Regions from separate parts of the Pararhizobium sp. A13 genome, predicted to be linked through region 1. Evidence: riboswitches for the same ligand, from Rfam matches in the RefSeq annotation. Region 1 holds a riboswitch; each other region holds the start of a gene.
The links. Region 1 has a riboswitch for cobalamin ahead of cobU (bifunctional adenosylcobinamide kinase/adenosylcobinamide-phosphate guanylyltransferase). Riboswitches for the same ligand answer to the same signal wherever they lie in the genome.
Positions count from the first base shown of each region.

Region 2: another riboswitch for cobalamin. It lies ahead of bluB (5,6-dimethylbenzimidazole synthase); the one in region 1 lies ahead of cobU (bifunctional adenosylcobinamide kinase/adenosylcobinamide-phosphate guanylyltransferase).
Region 3: another riboswitch for cobalamin. It lies ahead of WI754_RS29495 (ABC transporter substrate-binding protein); the one in region 1 lies ahead of cobU (bifunctional adenosylcobinamide kinase/adenosylcobinamide-phosphate guanylyltransferase).
Region 4: another riboswitch for cobalamin. It lies ahead of WI754_RS10075 (aromatic ring-hydroxylating dioxygenase subunit alpha); the one in region 1 lies ahead of cobU (bifunctional adenosylcobinamide kinase/adenosylcobinamide-phosphate guanylyltransferase).

Region 1 is NZ_CP149510.1:3,532,210-3,534,403, forward strand. It holds gene cobW (cobalamin biosynthesis protein CobW) at 1-327, opposite strand, end outside; gene cobU (bifunctional adenosylcobinamide kinase/adenosylcobinamide-phosphate guanylyltransferase) at 331-855, opposite strand; cobalamin riboswitch at 997-1,369, opposite strand; gene WI754_RS17380 (cobyric acid synthase) at 1,418-2,194, opposite strand, start outside.
Region 2 is NZ_CP149510.1:3,378,510-3,380,703, reverse strand. It holds gene WI754_RS16690 (SDR family oxidoreductase) at 1-449, shown strand, start outside; cobalamin riboswitch at 490-703, shown strand; gene bluB (5,6-dimethylbenzimidazole synthase) at 747-1,439, shown strand; gene WI754_RS16680 (DUF2865 domain-containing protein) at 1,449-2,194, opposite strand, start outside.
Region 3 is NZ_CP149512.1:172,757-174,950, forward strand. It holds gene WI754_RS29485 (multidrug effflux MFS transporter) at 1-36, shown strand, start outside; gene WI754_RS29490 (SDR family oxidoreductase) at 194-988, shown strand; cobalamin riboswitch at 1,069-1,316, shown strand; gene WI754_RS29495 (ABC transporter substrate-binding protein) at 1,351-2,194, shown strand, end outside.
Region 4 is NZ_CP149510.1:2,092,501-2,094,694, forward strand. It holds gene WI754_RS10070 (DUF6656 family protein) at 1-146, opposite strand, end outside; cobalamin riboswitch at 503-701, shown strand; gene WI754_RS10075 (aromatic ring-hydroxylating dioxygenase subunit alpha) at 818-2,062, shown strand; gene WI754_RS10080 (hybrid-cluster NAD(P)-dependent oxidoreductase) at 2,064-2,194, shown strand, end outside.

The DNA.
Region 1 (2,194 bases):
ACCGGACGTCTCGATGACGATGTGGTCCGGGCGGTTCTCGCGCTCGAGCAGCTTCGTCATCGTCGGAATGAAATCATCAGCGACGGTGCAGCAGATGCAGCCGTTGGTGAGTTCGATGATGTCGTCTTCGCTGCAGGCCTCGGCGCCGCAACCCTTTAGCACGTCGCCGTCAACGCCGAGATCGCCGAACTCGTTGATGATCAGCGCGATGCGCCGGCCGTCGGCATTCTCGAGGATGTTGCGGATCATCGTCGTCTTGCCGGCGCCGAGGAAGCCGGTGATGACGGTTGCCGGGATCTTGCCGTGGGCGGCTTTTGCGAGTGTCATGGATCAACCCTTCATTTTCAGCGGCAATCCGGCCGCGATAAAATAGACTTCCGCGGATTTCTCCGCAACGATCTGGTGCAGCCGGCCGGCATGATCGCGGAAATCGCGCGCCATGCGGTTTTCCGGCACGATGCCGAGCCCGACCTCGTTCGAAACGAACACCAGCCGTGCCTGCGCCTGCGGCAACCATGCGGCCAGGTTCTGAAATTCTGCCGCAACGTCGCGATTCTCCATCATCAGATTGGTGACCCAGAGGGTCAGGCAATCGATCAGCATGATACGGTCGGGCGCGTCGATCGCTTTCAGGCAGGCGGTAAGTTCAAGCGGTTCCTCATGCGTCTGCCAACTAGGTCCCCGCCGTTCGCGATGCTCGGCAATCCTTGCCTGCATCTCCCCGTCCCAGGCCCTTCCGGTCGCGACGTAGTGCATGCCGAGACCCGACGCGATGACGAGTTTTTCAGCGAACGTCGATTTGCCGGAACGAGCGCCGCCAAGAACCAACACGGGTCCCGTTTTCGTCGATGTCATGGAACGATCCCAGCCTTATTGTTCGCCGGGGAATACGCAGGCGCTGAGGCAAGAAACGCAAGAATGGCCGCTGCGAGAGCGGGATGAAAAAGCCATGACAACCTCCGTGCTGGCATCGGGAGTGTCTCTCCCTGGATCGGGCACGATGCCCTTGAGGATGGCAGGTCTCCTGGCTCACGGCGTCACGAACCTCGTCAAAGGCCCGAACGGGTCCGCCTCGCCTTCCCGGAGTTTTTCGACATCACGAAGAGGTGGACGATTCGTAGAAATAGAGGCGTCCCGCCCCGGCTGATCGTGATGCCACTCCAGTGGCTTTTCCGGTTGGACCGGCCATTCCGCGGCCGCACCACGCAGCCTGTCCGGAACACCGGTTTTCCCGGATGGCGAACCCTGACCGTTCTACAGTCGCGGGGTCGGCTGCGATAAGAATGCCCGGCTTGGGTCCATCCCTTCACATTCCCATTTACTCCTGAACCGAAACGCCGGTCCGGGAACCATCCAATGGCTGATGATTAGGCGCTCGGTTGAACCCTGTCAATTGAAAGACCGGCTGTGCGAGGCTTCACGGCATCAATGTATCGAGCCACCGCGCGTCGAGGACCGTTTCGAGTTCTGCCGCGATATCATCAAGCGCCCGATCGACGGATTGACGGTAGTTTTCGCCGCCACCTTCGATGCCGAAACTGTTGAGAAGCGCGGCCCGATAGGCGTCGCTGGCAAACAGGCCATGCAGGTAGGTACCGCTAACCCTGCCATCGGTCGAGACGGCACCATCGGCGCGGTGGTCGATGATCACCGCAGGACGAGCACAGTCCGATCCGGTCGTCCGACCCAAGTGGATTTCGTAACCGTCCAGCGCCACATCATAGACGGCCGAACGGGCCATGCTGTTGCGCACCGTCTTTTCCGGCGCCATTTCGGTTTCGACGGACAGTAGGCCCAGCCCCTCGATCTCGCGCACATTTCCCTCAATGCCGTGCGGGTCGGTAACGCGGCTTCCGAGCATCTGGTAGCCGCCGCAGATGCCGATGACGTGACCGCCGCGCCGCACATGCGCCTGAAGATCGCGGTCCCATCCTTGAGCGCGAAAATCGGCGAGATCGGCGATTGTCGCCTTCGAGCCCGGAATGACCACCAGGCCGGCGTCGACCGGGATCGGTTCTCCGGCGCGGACGAAGACGAGATCGATCTCCGGTTCGGCGGCCAGCGGGTCAAGATCGTCAAAATTGGCGATACGCGACAGGACGGGAACAGCGACCTTCAATGCCTTGCCGCCGCCCCGCGCCAGTTTTTCCAAGACGACCGAGTCCTCGGCCGGCAGGCGCCCGGCGCTTTTCAA
Region 2 (2,194 bases), 150 kb from region 1:
TCTTCCTGATGCAGGAGGCGATCAAGGTGATGCGCCGGGAAAAGACAGAGGGGACGATCGTCAATATCGGCTCGATGTCGGCCAAGGCCGGGCAGCCGTTCATCTCCGCCTATTGCGCCTCCAAGGGCGCGCTGGAAACACTGACCAAGAACACCGCTTATGCGGTGTTGCGCAACCGCATCCGCGTCAACGGGCTCAACATCGGGTGGATGGCGTCGGAAGGTGAGGATCGCATCCAGCGCGAGTTTCATGGCGCTGCCAACGACTGGCTGGAGAAGGCGGCTGCAAGCCAGCCTTTCGGTCGTCTTGTCGATCCGGCCGAGGTGGCGCGGGCCTGTGCCTATCTGTCGTCGGCCGAATCCGGCCTGATAACCGGCTCGGTGATCTGCTTCGATCAGTCGATCTGGGGCGCTTATGACGGTTCACCACATCCGGTTGCCGCCCTGTGAGGAGAACGTTGGGCCGCTTGCATTCGGCGGCCCGCTGTGCCTTTATCGGTTTGGTTCAGGTGCCCGCGAAAGCGGGAGAATCGGGAATCCGGTGAAAATCCGGGACGTGCCCAACGCTGTGACGGGGACGGCCTTGCTAGAATGAATTTCTGAATATTTTCAGAATTCTGCCACTGAATCCTCATGTGATTTGGGAAGGCGGCAAGGCGGGTTGATCCGCAGTCAGAAGACCGGCCTGACGAGATAGACCAGCCCCGCGCGGACGGCGGGAGGTTTCGCATTGTTGGGGATCAAACGATGCAAACGGAACCGCAAGACCGCCTTGTCAGGGCGGAGGCATTTTCACCGGACGAGCGCGCCGCCGTCTACCGCGCCATCGAGACACGCCGTGACGTGCGCGATCAGTTCCTTCCGACACCACTGCCGGACGATGTGATCGCACGGCTGCTTGCCGCCGCCCACAGCGCACCCTCCGTCGGTTTCATGCAGCCGTGGAATTTCATTGTCGTGCGGGACGAAGACAGACGCCAAAAGGTGTTCGAAGCCTTCCAGCGTGCCAATGAGGAGGCGGCGCTGATGTTCGATGGCGCCGCGCGCGACACGTATCGCTCGCTTAAGCTGGAAGGCATCCGCAAGGCGCCGGTGAGCCTCTGTATCACCTGCGACCCGACCCGTGCCGGCAAGGTCGTTCTCGGCCGGACGCACAATCCGCGCATGGACGCGTTTTCGACGGTCTGCGCCGTGCAGAACCTGTGGCTTGCCGCGCGGGCGGAAGGCGTCGGCGTCGGCTGGGTGAGCATTTTCCACGAGCGCGACGTCAAGGCCGTTCTTGGCATACCCGATCACATCGAGATCATCGCCTGGCTCTGCCTGGGCTATGTCGATCAGCTCTATGCGGAACCTGAACTGGCCGTCAAAGGCTGGCGGCAGCGACTGGCGCTCGACGAGCTGGTCTTCGCCAACGCCTGGGGTGTCAAGCCGGCCAGGTAGAGGCTCTAATCAGTTGGTCTGCTGCGGCTGGTATCCGGGGCCGGTCGGGTGTTTCAGGTCGATCGACGATTTGTGGGAGGGCAGGAAGCTCGGCCCGACAACGCGCACTTTGCTGTTCTGCGGATCGTAGGGACGGTCTGCGATGGCAGCCTTTGCTGCCGTCTTGTCAGCCTTGCGCGGCCTGATCTCAAGAATGCCGCTGCCGTCGTCCGGCACACTCTGGTTCGTGGCGGTCTGCCGGGCAGGCGCACAACCGCATTGGCCGGGCTGGCTGCGGTCACGGGTCTTGTAGGCGAAGGCCGTGGGCAGTTCGAGATAGGGCTCGCCTGTGGAGGCCGAGATCATCTGATCGGTCTCTTCGGTCGCAAGCGCATGGTAATAGAGTGCCGTTTCCGCACCCGGGCATCGGCGTTGGCAAGTCTCTGCATCGCGCTGGAAATCGGCGGGGGTGGCGCCGGACGAGATCGGGAAGAAGGCGCCGTCGCAGGTGCGAACGCACAACGTGCGCAGGCCGCCGTCGTCAGCGCCCGGCCGGGTGAAATCCGATACGTCGGCACCGCCGCGCAAGGCCGGGTCACCTTCGCTGATCGGCGGCAGATCCCTCAGGATGTTGCGGTGCGTTTCCGGCTCTTCGGCTTCGGCCAGCGTTTCATCCTGTTCTTCGAAGCACCGATTGACATAGAGCGCGGTAAGGATCCGCCGGCGGCTGATTTCGCTGTCGCCGCCGGTCACCAGATATTCGCGGCGGGCCTTCA
Region 3 (2,194 bases), on a different replicon from region 1:
GGCCGCCGCCGTGCGGTGGCTGCTGCAGCCGAATAACCGCGGATCATCGATCGCGAGGAATGCCAGAGGCCCGGGCGATGTTCCGGGCCTTTTTGCGGGTGGGTCGTAGGCGGTTGTCCAGCTGGACAATTCTGGTCCGAGCGTTATCTCGCTTGCGGAATGAATGACGTGGGCCGGAAACCGAGGGCGACGCATGGCTGGCGAGCTGAACAAATGGCAGGGGATCCGGATCCCCGATCTCGACGGAAAAGCAGTTCTGATCACCGGTGCATCGACCGGCATCGGCGCGGCGCTGGTGCGCGCGTTTTCTGCCCAGGGCGCAAGCGTCGCGATCCACTACAATGAGAGCCGCCAGGCGGCAACCGAACTGCTGGCGAACGTCGAGGCCGCGGGCGGCAAGGCGCTGCTTGTCCAGGGCGACTTATCTGCGGATGGGGTGACTGAACGGGTGGTCGAGGAGGCAGCGGGTCATTTTGGCCGGCTTGACGGGCTGATCAACAATGCCGGTGGCATGCTCGGTCGCGTCGCGACTGCCGAAATGAGCGATGCGCACTACCAACGTGTGATGGATCTGAACGCCCGTTCGGTGCTCGCCGCGACACGGGCCGCACATGTGTGGCTGCGCAAACAGGGCGGTTTCATCATCAACACGACGTCGATCGCCGCCCGCAATGGCGGCGGCAATGGGGCCATTCTCTACGCGGCCGCCAAAGGCTTCGTATCGACCATCACCCGCGGCCACGCCAAGGAATTCGTCGGCGACGGCATCCGCGTCAACGCCGTGGCACCTGGCATCATCTCGACGCCGTTCCACGAACGCTACACCAGCCCTGAAATGCTTGATGCGCAACGACGTACCGTACCGATGGGCCGGGTCGGTTCGCCGGAGGACTGCGTCGGCGCCTATCTCTTCCTGGCATCGCCCATTTTGTCCGGCTACATTACCGGCCAGATCATCGAGGTCAACGGCGGCCAGTTGATGCCTTAGGGTGCGCCGATGCTTCAAGACTGGTCAAAATCGCGCGGTTGACAGCGGTGTCGTTCGCCTTGACGCCGCCGCCGCGCTCGGACTACATCATTGCCGACGGTTCCCCGATGGATGACTTCGAGGGGATTAATAGGGAACACGGTGCGGAAGACCCAACAGGGACCAAGACCGTGGCTGCCCCCGCAACTGTAAGCGGATTGCCGATCGTCCTTGTGGCGCCTTTTTGAGGCGCCATGCCACTGCGAGAACCCCTTCAGGTTTCGCGGGAAGGCAGACGCAAAGCACATATCCGCAAGCCAGGAGACCTGCCGTCGAAAGCAAGATCCACCATCCCGGGCGGGGTTGCCCGGAAAGGAGCCATGATGATTGATTTCGACCGCCTTGCCGGGCGCTTTGTCGCCTTTTCCCGTATCCTCGCGCCGATTTCCGCAGTAGTCGTTGCGTTGGGGAGCCTTTGCACACAAGCCGCGGCTGCGCCGACGCGCTATCCTCTGGAAATTGCCAATTGCGGCCAGACCGTCCGCTTCGAGAAGCCGCCGCAGAAGATCGTCTCGATCGGTCAGGGCATGACCGAAATCCTGTTCTCGCTCGGCTTGGCCGACAAGATTGCCGGGACCGCCGTCTGGGTCGGTCCAGTGCTGAAAGAATATGAGGCCGAAAACCGGACGATCAAGCGTCTTGCCGACAACGATCCGAGCTTCGAATCCGTCGTCGGCGAGCAACCTGACCTTGTCGCGGCCGAGTTCGAATGGCATGTCGGAGCGCAAGGGTCGGTCGGCAAGCGCGAGCAGTTTTCAGGCCTCGGCATCAACACCTATGTCTCGCCGGCCGATTGCGTCGCCAAGGTCAACACGGATGGCGGCGATGGCGTGCGCAGGCAACTCTTCACGATGGACCTGATCTACCAGGAAATCCGTGAGCTCTCGGAAATCTTCAACATACAGGAGCGCGGCGATGCGCTGATCGTCGACCTGAAAAAGCGGGAATCCGACGCCGTCGCGTCGATCGGTGGCAAGCTCGGCGAGATTCCTGTCGTCTTCTGGTTCTCGAGCAAAGAAGTCGCAGGCGACGCCTTCATCGCGGGCAAGAACAGCGCCCCGGCCTATATCCTGAAGACGCTGGGCGCCAGGAACGTCGTGACGACCGAGGAGGAATGGCCGCTGGTCGGCTGGGAAACGATCGCGGAGGCCAATCCCTCCGTCATCG
Region 4 (2,194 bases), 1.4 Mb from region 1:
TGGGTCAGGTAGCGCTTTTCCTCGACGCTCCATTGCTGGGGCCGGTTGATGCGCCCGGTGCGCAGGAATTCGGTATGAACAGCCGTTTTCGGCGATTGAACCGGTTTCTTGACGGCAGCAGCGTCGAAATATCTCAAGTTTGGCATCGGCCTGCACCAGGATTGCGTCGGAGTGCCGCGGACATGCCGCGGCGGAAACGTTTATGAGGAGAAGCTACATTGCGAGAGTTAACGCAGTCTTTCCAAGCATTAGCCGCCCCCGATGGTGCGAAGCTTGCGCTTTCACGAGGGTTGCCGCGCCGCAATATGTCGCAAAAAGACAGTCGCTGCACAGAATTTGGCAGTGTGTGGCGGAAAAGGCGCCATCTGCCGAAAAATCAGGAAAGATCGTTGTTTCTGCTTATAAAATAGCCATTCCGGCCACCTGGAAAACCAACTGTGCGTGTGTCGTCATTCTGGAACCGGATGTCGTTAATCGGCGGCTGTCCGGCCGCATCGGCAGATTAGATGAAAACACTCAAGGTGCCGCCTTTATAGGGAGGGCGGAGAATTGGGAAGCCGGTCGAAATCCGGCGCTGCCCCCGCAACGGTGGTGGAGCGAAACCTCGGCAAAAGGCCACTGGAGAGATCCGGGAAGGCGCCGCGATGGTCCGAAAGGACAGCTCCTGAGCCCGGAAACCAGCCTTGTGGCGAAATTGATGTCTGGGTTGCGGCGGGCAGCCGGAAGGCGAACCAGTATATCCACGCGCACTCCCGGCGCGGTGGTGGTTCCTTTCCTGTCCGCTCAACCGAAAAGTGGCGAGCACAAGGAAACGAACATGGATCTCCGCAGCGAAGTCCTCCGCAAACTCAAGACCCGCCGCGACGGGCACAGCCTGGAGCAGGCCTTCTACACCGATCCCGATCTCTACAAGCTCGACATGGAGCAGATCTGGTACAAGGACTGGCTGTTCATCGGTCATGACTGCGAAATCCCGAAGGCCGGCAACTATTTTACCGTTCAGGTCGGCGACTATCCGGTCGTCATCGTCCGCGATCGCCAGGGTGCCGTCCGGGCGCTTCACAATTCCTGCCGCCACCGCGGTTCGCGCGTCTGCGCCGGGCAGAAGGGCTCGTCGGCCAAGCTTGTCTGTCCCTATCACCAGTGGACCTACGAGCTCGACGGCAAGCTGCTCTTCGCCCGCCAGATGGGCGAGGATTTCGACAAGGCGCAGCACAGCCTGAAGCCGATCCATTGCGAAACCATCGGCGGCTATATCTTCATCTGCCTCGCCGACGAGCCGATGGATTTCCAGCCGATGCGCGACATGGTGTCGTCCTATGTCACGCCGCACAATCTGAAAGACACCAAGGTCGCCTTCGAGAGCACGATCATCGAGAAGGGCAACTGGAAACTCGTCTGGGAAAACAACCGCGAGTGCTACCACTGCGCCGCCAACCACCCGGAACTCTGCCGCACCTATCCCGAAGCGCCGACCGCGACCGGCGTGCAGGGCGCCAAGGACGACCCGATCATTGCCGAGCACTGGACGAAATCCGAAGCCGAAGGCTTGCCGAGCGAGTTCAGGATGTCGCCGACCGGCCAGTTCCGCGTTGCCCGCATGCCGCTGATCCAGGATGCCGAAAGCTACACCATGTCCGGCAAGCGCGCCGTCAAGCGCCAACTCTCCGACGATGTCAGCCAGAGCCATATCGGCACGCTCCTGCTCTTCCACTATCCGAGCACCTGGAACCATATCCTGGGCGACCACGCCATCACCTTCCGCGTGCTGCCGCTCGGGCCCGAACTGACCCAGGTCACCACCAAGTGGCTGGTGCACAAGGATGCCGTCGAAGGTGTCGATTACAACCTCGAAGAACTGACGCATGTCTGGACGGAAACCAACGATCAGGATCGCCAGATCGTCGAGGAAAATGCCTTCGGCATCCGCTCGCCTGCCTATCAGCCCGGCCCCTATTCACCCGAACATGAGGGCGGCGTGATGCAGTTCGTCGAATGGTACGTCAATTTCATGCAGGATCGCCTGCACGGAGCCTCCACCCCTCTGGTCCGGGTTGCCTGACATGACGATTGCTTCATCCTTCCGGCACTTCGACGAATTGCAGCCGTTCAACGACCGGCAGCATCTTCTGGAATGCATCTCCGTCACCGCCGAAGCCCCGGACGTGATGACCTTCGGCTTCAAGGCTGACAA